DNA from 4 places in the Streptomyces azureus genome. Region 2 is predicted to be linked to each of the others. Evidence: riboswitches for the same ligand, from Rfam matches in the RefSeq annotation. Region 2 holds a riboswitch; each other region holds the start of a gene.
What was found. Region 2 has a riboswitch for cyclic di-AMP ahead of AOQ53_RS15185 (C40 family peptidase). Riboswitches for the same ligand answer to the same signal wherever they lie in the genome.
Positions count from the first base shown of each region.

Region 1: it holds a riboswitch for cyclic di-AMP, as region 2 does, so the genes downstream of both, AOQ53_RS24860 (M23 family metallopeptidase) here and AOQ53_RS15185 (C40 family peptidase) in region 2, are expected to answer to the same signal.
Region 3: it holds a riboswitch for cyclic di-AMP, as region 2 does, so the genes downstream of both, AOQ53_RS38765 (transglycosylase SLT domain-containing protein) here and AOQ53_RS15185 (C40 family peptidase) in region 2, are expected to answer to the same signal.
Region 4: it holds a riboswitch for cyclic di-AMP, as region 2 does, so the genes downstream of both, AOQ53_RS36245 (M23 family metallopeptidase) here and AOQ53_RS15185 (C40 family peptidase) in region 2, are expected to answer to the same signal.

Region 1 covers NZ_DF968333.1:21,856-25,585, reverse strand. The annotation lists gene AOQ53_RS24880 (MarR family winged helix-turn-helix transcriptional regulator) at 1-478, opposite strand, end outside; gene AOQ53_RS24875 (dihydrofolate reductase family protein) at 568-1,716, shown strand; gene AOQ53_RS24870 (hypothetical protein) at 1,811-1,990, shown strand; tRNA gene AOQ53_RS24865 (tRNA-Met) at 2,045-2,118, shown strand; cyclic di-AMP (ydaO/yuaA leader) riboswitch at 2,408-2,564, shown strand; gene AOQ53_RS24860 (M23 family metallopeptidase) at 2,576-3,607, shown strand.
Region 2 covers NZ_DF968256.1:51,116-54,845, reverse strand. The annotation lists gene AOQ53_RS15195 (ATP-dependent Clp protease proteolytic subunit) at 49-684, shown strand; gene AOQ53_RS15190 (hypothetical protein) at 692-1,000, shown strand; cyclic di-AMP (ydaO/yuaA leader) riboswitch at 1,353-1,549, shown strand; gene AOQ53_RS15185 (C40 family peptidase) at 1,553-2,026, shown strand; gene AOQ53_RS15180 (DUF6328 family protein) at 2,108-2,749, shown strand; gene AOQ53_RS15175 (LysE family translocator) at 2,685-3,314, opposite strand; gene AOQ53_RS15170 (LysR family transcriptional regulator) at 3,405-3,730, shown strand, end outside.
Region 3 covers NZ_DF968533.1:179,663-183,392, reverse strand. The annotation lists gene AOQ53_RS38770 (polyprenyl synthetase family protein) at 1-726, opposite strand, end outside; cyclic di-AMP (ydaO/yuaA leader) riboswitch at 1,235-1,408, shown strand; gene AOQ53_RS38765 (transglycosylase SLT domain-containing protein) at 1,412-2,191, shown strand; gene AOQ53_RS38760 (Cof-type HAD-IIB family hydrolase) at 2,155-3,003, opposite strand; gene AOQ53_RS38755 (GNAT family N-acetyltransferase) at 3,196-3,730, shown strand, end outside.
Region 4 covers NZ_DF968475.1:858-4,587, reverse strand. The annotation lists gene AOQ53_RS36250 (alpha-galactosidase) at 1-1,593, shown strand, start outside; cyclic di-AMP (ydaO/yuaA leader) riboswitch at 1,905-2,067, shown strand; gene AOQ53_RS36245 (M23 family metallopeptidase) at 2,070-2,996, shown strand; gene AOQ53_RS36240 (DUF6250 domain-containing protein) at 3,199-3,730, shown strand, end outside.

The sequences.
Region 1 (3,730 bases), on a different contig from region 2:
CGTCGTCCGACGCCGGCCGTGTCCCGTCCTCCTGGAGCCCCTGCGCGATCGCCGTGGAGATCTCCTCCAGCTGCCGCACCTGCTCCTCGCTGAGCCGGTCGAACAGGAAGCTGCGCACGGTCTCGACATGCCCGGGCGCCGCCCTTCCCAGAACGGCGAACCCGTCGTCGGTCAGAGCCGCGATGCTGCCCCGCTTGTCGTACCGGCAGGCCTCACGCCGCACCATGCCGTCCTTCTCCAGCCGCGTCACCGCGTACGTCAGCCGGCTGCGCGTGATCTTCAGCCGCTCGGCGAGATCGGTCATGCGCAGCCGCCGCTCCGGGGACTCCGACAGGACGGACAGGATGGAGTAGTAGAGGTGAGGCATGCCGACGTCCTGCTGGAGCTGCCGGTCGATCGCGTCCTCCAGGAGCAGCGAGGCGGCGATGTACGCGCGCCAGGCGCGTTGCTCCTCGGGGGTGAGCCAGCGAGTCGTCATGCCTCCAGTGTAGGTTTGTTTCAAACTTGAACCAAGCCCGTCCCGTCAGCCCGCCGTCCGCCACGAGTTTCCACGAGCCGGGAGCGTCGATGCCCCACCCGTACGTCCTGCTGTCCGCCGCCGTCTCCCTCGACGGCTACCTGGACGACACCGGCCCCGAACGCCTGCTCCTGTCCAGCCCGGCCGACTTCGACCGGGTCGACGAGGTCCGGGCGTCCGTCGACGCGATCCTGATCGGCGCCGGCACCGTCCGCGCCGACAACCCGCGCCTGCTGGTCAACTCACCCGAGCGGCGAACCGCCCGCACGGCAGCCGGCCTGCCGGAGTACCCCCTCAAGGTCACGGTCAGCGGCTCCGGCGACCTCGATCCGGCGGCACGGTTCTGGCACACCGGCGGCGAGAAGGTCCTCTACACGACCGACAAGGGGGCCGAACGCGCCCGTGCCCTCGGTATCGCCACCGATGCCGCAGATGCCACCGATGTCGTCCCGCTCGGAGCCGACCTCGACTGGCGGCGGCTCCTCACCCACCTGCACGACGTCCGGGGTGTACGACGGCTCATGGTCGAGGGCGGCGGCCTGATTCACACCCAGCTCCTCACCCAGGGCCTGGCCGACGAACTCCAGCTGGTCCTCGCCCCGCTCTTCGTCGGCGACCCCGAGGCACCCCGCCTCTTCGGGCCCGGCGGTTACCAGTCCGGCCGGCTCCGGCTGCTGGAGACCCGGCGGATCGAGGACGTGGTCCTCATGCGCTACGAGCCGACCGCTCCCGGCACCGGCCCTCTCCCCGTCGCCGCCGACCACCACTGGCTGGCCCTCGCCTGCGAACTGGCGGCAGAGTGTCCGCCGTCGGACACGGCGTTCAGCGTCGGCGCGGTGGTGGTCGCGGCCGACGGCACGGAGCTGGCCCGCGGCCACTCCCGGGAGGGCGGCGACCCGGTCGTGCACGCCGAGGAGGCGGCCCTGGCGAAGACCGACCCGGCCGACCCCAGGCTCGCCGGCGCGACGGTCTACAGCAGCCTGGAGCCCTGCGCCCGCCGGGCCTCCCGCCCCGCACCCTGCGCCCGGCTGATCCTCGACGCGGGCGTACGACGCGTGGTCACGGCCTGGCGCGAGCCGGACACCTTCGTGCCGGGGGCCGACGGCAGCGGCGTCCTGGCGGCCGGCGGAGTGGAGGTCGTCGTCGTCCCGGAGCGCGAGGAGCGGGCCAAGGCCCCCAACCGCCACCTGCTGCGCTGAGCGCGGGCCGATCGCCACAACAGATCCTGCGGCCCCGCCGCCTCCCGGCTCACGCTGCCTCCAGGGCCGGTACGACAGCGCGGAGGCAGCGGGCATGTGGGCAGTGGGGGGCGACGTGGGACAGCGCTCCTGCTCGTTGCCACTGCTCACCGCGCTCGCCCTCCTCGTCTCCTCCTGCGGGGCCGCCGGTCCGGACGCCACCCGGCCCGCCGGCACCGACGACCTGTTCACCGCCTGGGAGACCCTCACCCATACGGACAACCCGGGCCGCTGAGCACCGGGTGTGCGCGAGCGGTCCCGCGGATGGCGTACACTGGAGTCACAACGACGCGGGGTGGAGCAGCTCGGTAGCTCGCTGGGCTCATAACCCAGAGGTCGCAGGTTCAAATCCTGTCCCCGCTACTGAAGGCCGAGGGCCGGAATCCGAAAGGGTTCCGGCCCTCGGTGCATTTCCCGAGCTTCTCATTACTGTCGGTGAGTGAATCACACCGCTGTGCATAACAACTGACACACCATCAAAACCCGTGAGTCACTCGCGCAGTGGTCAAATCGCCCGATTTAAGCCGGTCGTGGCAGGTTGGTCCGCGCGAAAAAGGTTAATGATCAAGTGGAACCGCTGGAATCCCCACCGCGCGTCTATTAACGTTCGATAACGCAGCGCGGTCGTCCCAGCCGTCACAGAAGGCGGCTCCGTGCGCACGCGCCGAATCCCGAAAGGGAACCGGGGAACCACTACTTGGGGTGAATCGCGCGGAAGCCGCCGTGGAAGCACGGCCGGTATACGCGCGTAGGAGACCTTCCTGCTCCGAACCCGTCAGCTAACCCGGTAGGCGAGAAGGAAGGAAAGGAGTACGCCCACGTGGCGTCCAACCGGCCTGCCCCCGCGGCCCCGTCCGCGCCCAACCAGCGCGACACCGAAACCTTCGGCTACGGCGGTCACCGTACCGAAGAGGGCCCGTTCCAGGAATGGAACCCCACCGCGGAGTCCATCCGTCCCGTCCGTGGCCGGCATCGCGTCACCAAGCAGCGCGGCGGGGGCCTCGCCCGCAGCTCCACCGTCCTGGGCGTCGGCGTCATAGCCGCCGTGGGCGCGGGCGGCATGGCCAGCGCCCAGACCGGCAAGCCGCCGGTGTCGATCTCCGTTCCGGACCTTCCCTCGGTGGGTTCCCTCATTTCGGACGACGACACCCCCGAAGGCTCCGCCACCCCGCTCAGTGACCTCGGCACGGCGGCCGCCGACACCGAGCAGGGCACCTCCGGCGCCGGTGAGGCGCTGCGCGCCCGGATCATGGCGCAGGTCGAGCACCAGCAGGAGCAGATCGAGACCAAGGCCGCGCAGGACGCCGCGGAAGCCGCCCAGAAGGCGGCCGCGGAAGCCGCCGCCAAGGCGGAGAAGGAAGCCAAGGCCAAGGCCGCCGAAGCCAAGCGGAAGGCGGAGGAGGAGGCCCGGAAGAAGGCCGAGGCAGAGCGGCTCGCCGCTCTCGCCAAGCAGTACACGCTGCCGACCTCCGCGTACACCATCACCTCGACCTTCGGTCAGGCCGGCGCCTACTGGTCCTCCGGCTACCACACCGGTCTCGACTTCGCCGCCCCCACGGGCACGCCGATCAAAGCGGTGCACAGCGGCACCATCACCGAGGCGGGCTGGAACGGGTCGTACGGCTACAAGACGGTCCTCACCCTCGATGACGGCACGGAGATCTGGTACGCGCACCAGTCGTCCATCGGCGTCAGCGTCGGCCAGAAGGTCAGCACGGGCGACGTCATCGGCCGCGTGGGCGCGACCGGCAACGTCACCGGGGCGCACCTGCACCTCGAGGTCCACACCGGTGGGTCCACCAACGGGGTCGACCCGCTGGCGTGGCTGCGGGGCAAGGGCCTGAACGTCTGAGCTTCGGAGGCCGGTTGAAGCACCGGTGGTCCTGATGACGACCGCCGACATCAGGGCTGCCGGTATTTGCGGGAGCTTTGCGTCTGTTGTGGAATGAGCGGTTCCGTACGGTCGTTGCCACAG
Region 2 (3,730 bases):
GAGACAGCTGTCGCAGGAGACGGCTCTGCCCGCGAGGAGGGGTTCACCATGACCCGACCGTCCGCCCGTTACGTGCTGCCCGAGTTCACCGAACGCACCGCGTCCGGGCAACGGACGACGGATCCGTACTCGAAGCTGCTGGAGGGGCGGATCGTCTTCCTCGGGGCGCCGGTGGACGAGACCTCGGCGAACGACGTGATGGCCCAGTTCATGTACCTCGAACACCAGGCCCCCGACCGCGACATCTCGCTCTACATCAACTCCCCCGGCGGCACCTTCCACGCCTTGTCGGCCATCTACGACACGATGCAGTACGTCTCCTGCGACGTGGAGACGATCTGCCTGGGCCAGGCCGGCGCGGCCGCCTCGGTCCTGCTGGCGGCGGGCACACCCGGCAAGCGATCCGCGCTGCCGGACGCCCGTCTGGTGATCCATCAGCCCGCGCTGCCCGAGCCGGCCCGCGGGCAGGCCAGCGATCTCGCGATCCAGGCCGACGAGTTGACCCGCGTCCGGACCCGCATGGAGGAGATGCTCGCGCGGCACACGGGCCGCAGCCGGGAGCAGCTCAGCGAGGACATCGAGCGCGACAAGGTCCTCACCGCCCAGGAGGCCGTGGAGTACGGCCTGGTGGACCGGATCGTCCCCCACCGCAAGGCCACTCTGGCCATGCCGACCGGAGAGTGAGCCGCCGGTGCTCCCGCCCGAACTGCCGCCGCTGCCCGCGCTGACCCGCGCCGAGGCTGAGTTGATCGACCGTTACCTGGAGGTCGTCGACCTGCTCGGCCGGATCAACCCGGCGCTGCCCGGCGACACCTACCGCGGACTGCGCGCCGCCCAGGCCCTGGTGGGCAAGGCGACGGCGCTGCGTGACGCGCTGGCCCTGATGCATCAGCGGGGCGAGACGGAACTGCACGCCGGCACACTCGGCCGGGCGCTGCGGGTGCTGGACGGCGAGCGGCGCACGGCCCGCGTCACCCTGCCCCCGGAGTCCGTCAGTTGACGCGGATCCGTCGGCCCGGACGCCCGCCCTGCCGACGGAGCGTCCAGGCCTGAGTCGAAACGGACCAAACGACGTACCCCTGTCCGGAGTAGACGGGAGTCCTTTTTTCGGGCCCTCCCAGTTGCGCAACGCGCGTGGCCGAGGAGCGGAATAGGACATTCCATCGCTGGTCCGGCGGCCGATGGGCCCGTGGACGGTGGCTCGAACACAGACGTGTCCACCCGAACGGGTGAGTGGTGAGTAACAACACAAACCCCCGGTTCCGTTGGGATTTCGGGACAACCATGAGCCAAGATCCCTGACTGACGACAAGCCCCCGCCGCAGCGGCGGGGCGGTCCGGGCGGACGCCGAGTCCTGCCGCCGCCTGGATGACCGGTCGACAGGAGTGGATCGGCAGGAGTGGAGGACCCAAGCACGACGGGTCGCCGGGACGGTCACGCCATGACCGGGTCCGAGCAGCCCTTGGGGTGAAGCCGCGTCAGCGGCCGGGCAACTTCGCCAGCCCGAATCCGACAGGTCATCCTTCACAGGCGGCTGACGAAGGGTTGCGCATGACTGCGCTCAATCGTGTCCCGTCGCTCATGGTCCGGGCCGGTACGGCCTCGGCCCTCACCATCGCCGCGGTGGGCGGCTCGATCGTGACGCCCGGCTTCTCCTCGGAGGCCTCGGCAGCCACCCATGGGACGAAGGCACTCCAGATCGCGGCCTCGAAGAAGGGTTCGCCCTACAGGTACGGGGCCACCGGTCCGCACAGGTTCGACTGCTCCGGGCTCACGCTCTACTCGTTCAAGAAGGTCGGCAAGAAGCTCCCCCGCACGGCCGCCCAGCAGTACAACAAGACGCGCCACATCTCCGCCAAGAACCGCAAGGCGGGAGACCTGGTGTTCTTCCACTCGGGCAGCAACGTGTACCACGTGGGTATCTACGCGGGTAAGAACAAGCTCTGGCACGCCCCGAAGAGCGGGGACGTGGTGCGGCTGCAGAAGATCTGGACCAAGAGCGTCTGGTACGGGCGCGTGAAGTGATCCGCCCGGCGTGCGGCGGCGTCCCTGACGCGCCGCCGCACGCCGGAGCGTGACACGGCCTCAAGTGGTTACCCGTGACCCATGGCCGAGCACCGTCCCTGCACCGCACGCGGCGAGACCCCGCTGCAACGCGCCGACCGGAACTTCGTCGAGCTGCTCCAGGAGCTCCGGGTCACCCAGACGGGCGTACAGATCCTGTTCGCGTTCCTGTTGTCGCTCGCTTTCACCTCGCGCTTCACGTCCCTCGACACGGTCCAGCGCGTCACCTACGTCATCACGCTGCTGCTGGCGGTCCTGGCAGCGGCGCTGTTCACCGCACCGGCCGCGCTGCACCGCTCGCTCTTCCAGCAGGGCGCCAAGCCCCGCATCGTGCAGGTCTCCTCACGACTGGCCGCAACCGGCCTGATCGTGCTGGTGTTCGCGTTCAGCGGTTCCGTGCTGCTGGTGGTGGATGTGACGACCAGTCGGGCCGGTGGCATCGCAGCGGGCGCGGCGACGTTCCTGGTCTGCGTCGGCCTGTGGGGGCTGCTCCCCCGGCTGGTGCGGCGGGCGGGGCTGCGGGAGGAGACGCACGGCAGCCCCGGGCGGCCCGAGGCCACTGTGGAGGAGCCGGCGCCCCAGGGCACCGTCCGGATCCCCGCGCCGCTGCGCGGCACCATCAGGCAGCCCTCAGCGGCTCGAGAAGGAGCAGCACACCGAGAAGCGTCAGCGCGGCGCCGGTGACCCCCTCGACGGCCCGCGCGGCCCGTGGTTCGCGCAGCCACCGGCCCAGCCGGTCCACCAGCAGGGCCACGGCCGGGAACCACAGCAGGGCGAGGACCACCACGATCAGCGCCAGCAGCAGGGTCCGGGGCAGCGCGGGACTGCCCGCGGGCACGAACTGCGGCAGCAGGCTGAGGAAGGTGATGGGCGCTTTCGGATTCAGGGCGTTCGTGACGAAGCCCTGCCGCAGGGGACGCGCGGCGGACGAGACGGTTCCGGCGGCTTCGACGGGCACGGCACGGGGCCGGCGCAGCGACCACAGCGTCCGCACCCCCAGGTACAGGACATAGCCGCCGCCCAGCAACTGGAGCGAGCGGAACAGCGCGGGGACGGCGGCCAGGACCGCGGCGACGCCCGCCACGGCCAGCGCGGTGTGCAGGAGCAGCCCGCCCGCGATGCCGAGCGCGCAGGCGACACCGGCCCGGCGGGAGACCAGGGCGTTGCGCACGACGACCGTGAAGTCGGCGCCCGGCATGGCGACCATGCCCGCCGCCACCCCGGTGAAGGCGATGAGTTGTGCGTCCATGCGGCCAGCCTGCCGGGCCGGAGCCTTCAGCAGGTATGTCGAATATCCTGGGCAGGCCTTAAGCAATGCTTTGGTCTGTGGAGGTCAGACATGTACGATCCGACCCGGCTCGCGGCGCTGGTCGCCGTCGCGGAGGCCGGGTCGATCACCCGGGCCGCCGAGCGCCTCGGCTACACCCCGCCCGCGCTCTCCCAGCAACTGGCCAAGCTGGAGCGGGAGGCGGGCTCGGCGCTGCTGGTCCGGCATCACCGCGGGGCGCGGCTGACGGGCGCGGGCGAGCTGCTGGTGGCACGGGCCCGGCGCGTGCTCGACGAGTTGGAACTGGCTCGCCACGAACTGGCCCGGCTGGCCGGTCTGTCGGGGGGTGTCCTGAGGCTCGGGACGTTCCAGACGGCGGGCATCCATCTGCTGCCGCC
Region 3 (3,730 bases), on a different contig from region 2:
CTCGCGCAGGTCGGTGCCGGGGGTCTTGCCGGACTCGTGGGAGTCGGAGGCGATGTCCAGGACGTCGTCCGCGAGCTGGAAGGCGACGCCGAGCCGCTCGCCGTACTGGGTCAGCACGTCCACGACCGTGTCGTCGGCGCCGGACATCATCGCGCCGAACCGGCACGACACCGCCACCAGGGAACCGGTCTTGCCGCCCAGCACGTCCAGGTAGTGCTCGACGGGGTCGCGGCCGTCCTGAGGGCCGGCCGTCTCCAGGATCTGCCCGGTCACCAGCCGCTCGAACGCCTCGGCCTGCACCCGCACCGCCTCCGGTCCGAGGTCGGCCAGGATGTGCGAGGCGCGGGCGAAGAGGAAGTCGCCGGTGAGGACCGCGACGGAGTTGCCCCAGCGGGCGTTCGCGCTCGCCACCCCGCGGCGCACGGCGGCCTCGTCCATCACGTCGTCGTGGTACAGCGTGGCGAGGTGGGTCAGCTCCACGACGACGGCCGACGGCACGATCCCGGGCGCGTACCGGTCGCCGAACTGGGCGGAGAGCATCACGAGCAGCGGACGGAACCGCTTGCCGCCGGCCCGGACCAGGTGCTGGGCGGCCTCCGTGATGAAGGGCACCTCACTCTTGGTGGCCTCGAGCAAGCCTTCCTCGACAGCCGCCATTCCGGCCTGGACATCGGCTTCCAGAGCCTGGTCCCGCACGCTCAGCCCGAACGGCCCGACGTCGGTCACGAGGGGTCTCCTGTCTGCTGGTGTCTGCCGGTGATTACGCGGTTTGTCGATAGGTCGCTGCCATCACTCGAGTCAGCGTATCCGGTCACGTTTCGATCACCGCCAGCGCCCATGGTTACAGGCCGGGTGGTATCCGATCACGACCGCAATATTTTCGATCAGCTCATAAGAGCAGACATTTATCCACTTTCCATGAAGTAGTGGACTATGCACGATTTGCCGTTTTAGATAAGCAAATTCCCCTTGGTGCCCATTGCCCCACGGACTTGTGATCAGTGAGTTGAATCACGTTATCCCCTGCGACGCCCCACTCCGGCACCGGCCCGTACGTCCTTCCGTCGGACGCCAGTTGAGCCTTGGCTCCCGCAAAGGATCAAGCGGCTCATATACCCCCGCCCAAGGTCGACCGGCACGATGTGTGACTCAGGTGCTTGTTCCCGACATGTGCTCTCGCATACGTTCCGGGCCTGTCCGGCGGACGCCGAATCCTGCCACCGCCCGGACTCCCCACACGAACCCACTCACTCACGCATGGCAGGAGCGGGGGACCCAGGTAAGTCGCCGGTCCGCGCAGCGGAACGGCTCGGGGTGAAGCCGCCCACGGCACACAGCGCCGTGGGCGGCCGGGCACCTCCCGGCCCGAACCCGACAGCTCACCTCGCAGGCGTCGGAGAGGAATATCGCCATGCCCCGAGGCAAGCACCGTCGCCCCAGAAGCAACCAGCTCACCCGTCGTGTCGTGGCCGTCGGCACCGGCGGAGCGGCACTCACCCTGCCGCTGCTCGGCGCGACGCAGGCCAGCGCCGCCCAGCCGAGCCAGAGCGCACCCGCCGCCGCACGGTCCGTGCCGCAGGCGGCCCAGCCCGCCAAGTCCCTCACGTACACCGTGACCAAGGGCGACACGCTCTACCGCATCGCGGACAAGTACGACGTGTCGGGCGGCTGGAAGCAGCTCTACAAGGACAACCGCGCCGTCGTCGGCGACGACCCGAAGCTGATCCACCCGGGTCTGAAGCTGAAGGTGAAGACGGCCAAGACCGACGCCGCGAAGAAGACGGCGACCAAGTCCTCCGCCCCCGCCAAGCCGGCCGCGAAGCCCGCCGGTGGCGTCGCCGAGGCCACCCAGGCCTCCGCGAAGACCTACGCCAACAACCTGGACGGCTGGATCCGCGAGGCGCTGGACATCATGGCGCAGAAGGGGATTCCGGGCTCGTACGACGGCATCTACCGCAACATCATGCGTGAGTCGTCCGGCAACCCTCAGGCGATCAACAACTGGGACTCGAACGCTGCCAAGGGCACCCCGTCCAAGGGTCTGCTCCAGACCATCGACCCGACCTTCCAGGCCTACCACGTGGACGGCACGTCGTGGGACCCGTACGACCCGGTCGCCAACATCACCGCGGCCTGCAACTACGCGGCCGCCCGCTACGGCTCGATCGACAACGTCAACGGCCCGTACTGAGCCGTCCCGCCCAGCAGTCGCTCGAGGACGACGGCGATGCCGTCGTCCTCGTTCGACAGGGTGACCTCGTCGGCCACGGCCTTGAGTTCGGGATGGGCGTTGGCCATGGCGACGCCGTGGGCGGCCCAGTCGAACATCGGGATGTCGTTGGGCATGTCGCCGAAGGCGACGGTGTCCGCCGGCCGCAGCCCCAGGTGCTCGGCGGCCAGCGCCAGGCCCGTCGCCTTGGTGACGCCGCACGGCTGGAGCTCGACCGTGCCGGGCCCCGACATCGTCACCGTCGCGAGTGGACCGACCACTGAGCGGGCCGTCGCCGCCAACTCGTCGTCCGTCAGGTACGGGTGGCGCAGCAGCACCTTGCTGATGGGCTCGCCCCACAGCTCGTCGCGCCGGTCGACCCGTACCGCGGGCAGGGTCGGGTGCGGCATGAGATAGCCCGGCTCGATGAGCGTGAGCCCGTCGACCCCGTCCTGGTCGACCGCGGCGTACACCTGCCCCACCTCGGCCTCGATCTTGCCGAGGGCGGTCTCGGCCAGTTCCCGGTCCAGGGTGACGGACCACAGCAGCCGGTCCGCGCCCGCGTCGTACACCTGCGCGCCCTGCCCGCACACCGCGAGCCCCGTACAGCCGAGGTCGTCCAGGAGCGGCCGCACTCTCGGCGCTGGCCGGCCCGTCACCACGAGGTGCTGGGCACCGGCGTCCGCCACCCGCGCGAGCGCGGCGAGGGACCGGTCGGACAGGGTGTCGTCGCCGCGCAGCAGCGTCCCGTCCAGGTCGGTGGCGATGAGTGAATATGCGATGGGTGCGGCCATGATCAGAGAATACGGACAGCGCGCCCCTTCGTTTCATCGCGCGTCGGACGCCGATTGCCCGGTTGAAGGCCTCTGCACCAGTTGGCAACAACATGGTCCGCTACCTACCGTCGGGGCCGTCTCGGGCGGTACCTTCCAAGTGTCCAGGGGGGACTTGATCGGGGGGTCAGGTTGAGCAGTGGGCGCATACGTGTGGCTCGGCCCGGGGAGCTCGGCGAGGGGGAGAAGGAGCGCTGGCGCGCGCTGCGCGCTGCGTCGGAGGCACCGCGCAACCCCTTCATGGAACCGGAGTTCACCGATGCCGTCGGTCTGGTGAGGCCGCGGGCGCGGGTCGCGGTGGTGTACGAGGGGCTGGAGCCGGTCGGCTACCTGCCCCATGAGCGGGGCCCGTTGGGGCAGGGCCGGGCGATCGGGCTCGGCGTCTCGGACGCGCAGGGCGCGATCCTGCGGCCCGGCCTGGACCTGGACACGGGTGAACTGCTGCGGGCCTGCGCGCTGTCGAGCTTCGCCTTCGACAACCTGGAGGCCGGGCAGCGGCTGTTCGTCCGGTACGCGGCCGAGGAGCACGCCACCTACGTCATCGACGTGGAGAAGGGCTACGAGACGTACGAGTCGGTGCTGCGCGCCCAGTCGCCGAAGTTCCTGAAGACCACCCTGGCCAAGGAGCGCAGGCTGGGCCGGCAGGTCGGCGAGCTGCGGTTCGTCTTCGACGAGCGGGACCCGGCCG
Region 4 (3,730 bases), on a different contig from region 2:
CTGTCCCAGCTGCACGGCCGCTGGGGCGCCGAGTCCCGGCTGGAGCGCTCCGTCCTCACCCACGGCGAGAAGGTCATCGGCAGCCGCCGCGGCCACACCGGTCACCAGCACCTGCCGTGGGTCGCGCTCGACACCGACGCGACCGAGGAGCGCGGCGAGGTCTACGGATGCGCCCTGGGCTGGTCCGGGTCCTGGCGGATCGCCGTGGCCCAGCTCCCGGACGCGCGCGTGCAGATCACCGGCGGGGCCGGATACGACGACTCGGGCCTGGTGGTGCTCGGCACGGGGGAGTCGTACACGACTCCCGTCTTCGCCGGGCTCTGGACCGACGGCGGCTTCGGCGGGGCGAGCCGCGCCTGGCACGCCTACCAGCGGGCGTACGTGATCCCGGACGCCGACCAGGACCGGCCGGTGCTGTTCAACTCCTGGGAGGCCACCGAGTTCGACATCTCCGAGGAGCAGCAGCGGGCGCTCGCCGAGCGGGCCGCTGCCATGGGCGTCGAGCTGTTCGTGGTCGACGACGGCTGGTTCGGGGCGCGTACGAGTGACCGGGCCGGGCTAGGTGACTGGACTCCCAACCCGGACCGCTTCCCGGGCGGCCTCAAGCCGCTCGCCGACCATGTGCACGGCCTCGGCATGCAGTTCGGGATCTGGGTCGAGCCGGAGATGGTCAACGCCGACAGCGACCTGTACCGCGCGCACCCGGAATGGGTGCAGTACCAACCGGGACGAAAGCGGACGGAGTTCCGGAATCAGCTTGTACTGAACCTCGCCCGCGAGGACGTCCAGGAGTACCTCTGGCAACAGCTCGACGGGCTCCTCTCCAGCGCCCCGATCGACTACGTCAAGTGGGACTTCAACCGCTGCTTCACCGACGCCGGCTGGCCGGACGACCCCTACCCGCAGCGGCTGTGGGTCGACCACGTCCACGCTCTTTACGCCCTGCTGGACCGGCTGCGGGCCGCCCATCCCGGAGTGGCCTTCGAGTCCTGCTCGGGCGGCGGCGGCCGGATCGACCTCGGTGTGCTCAGCCGCACGGACCAGGTGTGGACCTCGGACAACACCGACCCGCTCGACCGGCTCGCCATCCAGCACGGCTTCAGCCAGATCCATCCGGCCCGGGTCATGGCCGCCTGGGTCACCGACAGTCCGAACGCCATGCTCAACCAGCGGGCCAGTTCCCTGCGGTTCCGGTTCGTCAGTGCCATGGCCGGGGTGCTCGGGGTCGGCGGCGACCTCACGCGGTGGACGCAGGAGGAGCTCGCCGAGGCGCGGGACTGGGTGGCGCTCTACAAGGAGATCCGGCCCGTGGTGCAGCGCGGCGATCAGTACCGGCTGCGCCCGCCGGAGGGCGGCCTGAGCGCCGTGCAGTACGCCCTCGGTGACGAGACCGTCCTCCTCGCCTGGCTCCAGGCGCAGCGCTACGGCGAGCCCGTCCCGGCGCTCCGGCTGCGGGGCCTCGACCCCACGGCATCGTACGAATGCCTCGAAACGGGCGAAGTTCACCGGGGTGCCGTGCTGCTCCATCACGGGCTGCGGGTCGGTCTGCGCGGGGATCTGGATGCCACTGTCGTCCGGCTTAAGCGTAAGTAGCCTTTCTGTCCGAATAGGGAGTGCTTCGGTTGTTTCGGCATAACGTGCCCCGATCGTAAAGGAGATGAGGTCGGGGTGCGTGAGCATCGTCATATTCGTGACGATGCGTTGTTGCCATGTGCACGTAATTCTGGCGATATTCAGGGGCATTGAGGAAAGCGGGAGATCGGTAATCCACGCTCCGTGACGGAAAATGTGCCGATGCGTCAAGAAAAACGCCGTCACAGGCAACCGCAAGCTTGTCCCTTTGCGTCTTGGTCGCTTACGTTCCACACCAATCCGGACGGACGCCTAATCCTGCCGCCGCCCGGAGCCCGCACACACTGACCCGTGTACGGCAGGAGCGGGGGACCCACAGGTAAGACGCCTGTTCCGGTTCCCGGAACGGCTTGGGGTTAAGCCGCGCCTCGGCGCGGCCGGGCATCTCCAGTCCGAACCCGACAGCTCACCTCGTAGGCGCCGGAGAGGAATTCGCCATGCCCGCGAAGGGTAAGCACCGCCGCCCGAAGATTCAGCGTTTCACCCGCTCCATCGCCGTCGCCGGAACCGGCGGGGCCGCTCTCGCCCTTCCGCTCATGGGGGCCGCCGGCGCCCACGCCGCCACCCCGCAGTCGACTCCGGAAAAGTCCGTCCAGTCCGCTCCGGCCGCCGAGAAGAAGGCCGCCGAAAAGGCCACGGGCGCCCGCACCTACACCGTGCGGGCCGGTGACTATCTCGCGAAGATCGCCGACGAGCAGAACGTCGACGGCGGCTGGAAGAAGCTCTACGCGGACAACCGTGACGCCGTCGGCGACGACCCGTCGCTGATCCACCCAGGCCTGAAGTTGTCGATCGGCAAGAGGGCGGCAGCGGGCGAGCCCAAGTCCTCGTCCCCGTCCCCGTCGAAGCCCTCGGCCTCCAAGCCCTCGGCTTCCAAGCCCTCGGCTCCGAAGCCGTCCGCCTCCGAGTCGTCCTCGAAGCCGGCTGCCGCCAAGCCGGCCGCCGCGACCTCCAGCGGCTACAGCGCCCCGGTGGACGGTGCCACCGTCGGCACCCCGTACCGGATGTCCGGCAGCATGTGGTCCAGCGGCTACCACACCGGTGTCGACTTCGTCGTCCCGACGGGCACCTCGCTCAAGGCCGTCGGCGCGGGCACGGTCGTCTCCGCGGGCTGGGGCGGTGCGTACGGCAACCAGGTCGTCATCAAGCTGAACGACGGCAGCTACGCGCAGTACGCCCACCTGTCCTCGCTCTCCGTCTCGGCGGGCCAGACCGTGAGCGCCGGACAGCAGATCGGCCTCTCCGGTGCCACCGGCAACGTGACCGGACCGCACCTGCACTTCGAGATCCGCACCACGCCGGACTACGGCTCGGACGTGGATCCGGTCGCCTACCTGCGCTCGCACGGCGTCTCCGTCGGCTGACCGACCGCACGACCACCTGCCTCACACGCAACCGTCGGCCGGACCCCGATCCCCGGGTCCGGCCTTCGGTGTGTGCGTGGGCTTGTGGTGATCGGCCGGCCCAAGGGATCGACAGCGGGCGGCAGTTGGGACACAGTGATCCCGTCCGGAGTGCAAGCGCTTTCTAGAGCCTTCCAGGCGGATCCCCAAGGAGACGTGTCCCGTGCCGACCACTCGCAGAGCGTTCGCAGCCCTGGCCGCCGGAGCCGGCCTGGCGGCCCTCGTCCCGACGGGCGCCGCCTACGCCGCGCCCCGGCACCGCCGCCTCATCGCCCACGACGACTTCTGCCACGGCCTCGCCCAGTGGGCGACCGAACTCCAGGACAGCGGGAGCGTGACCGCCTCTCGCGGCGTTCTGGAGATCGACGTACCGAGCGGGGCGACCGTGTGGTTCAGACGGCGGCTCGACGGGCCGTACGTCCTCGAGTACACCGCCACGCCGGTCTCCGAGGGCGGGGTCAACGACCGTGTCTCGGACCTCAACAACTTCTGGAACGCGACCGACGTACGCTCCCCCGGAGATCTCTTCGCCACGCCGCGCGGCGGGGCGCTGGAGGAGTACGACCACCTGACGACGTACTACGCCGGTTACGGCGCCAACTACAACACCACGACCCGGCTGCGGCGGTACGTCGGCGAGCCCGGTGTGCGGCCCTTGGTCTACGACTACACCGAGCCGCTGCTGGTCCCCAACG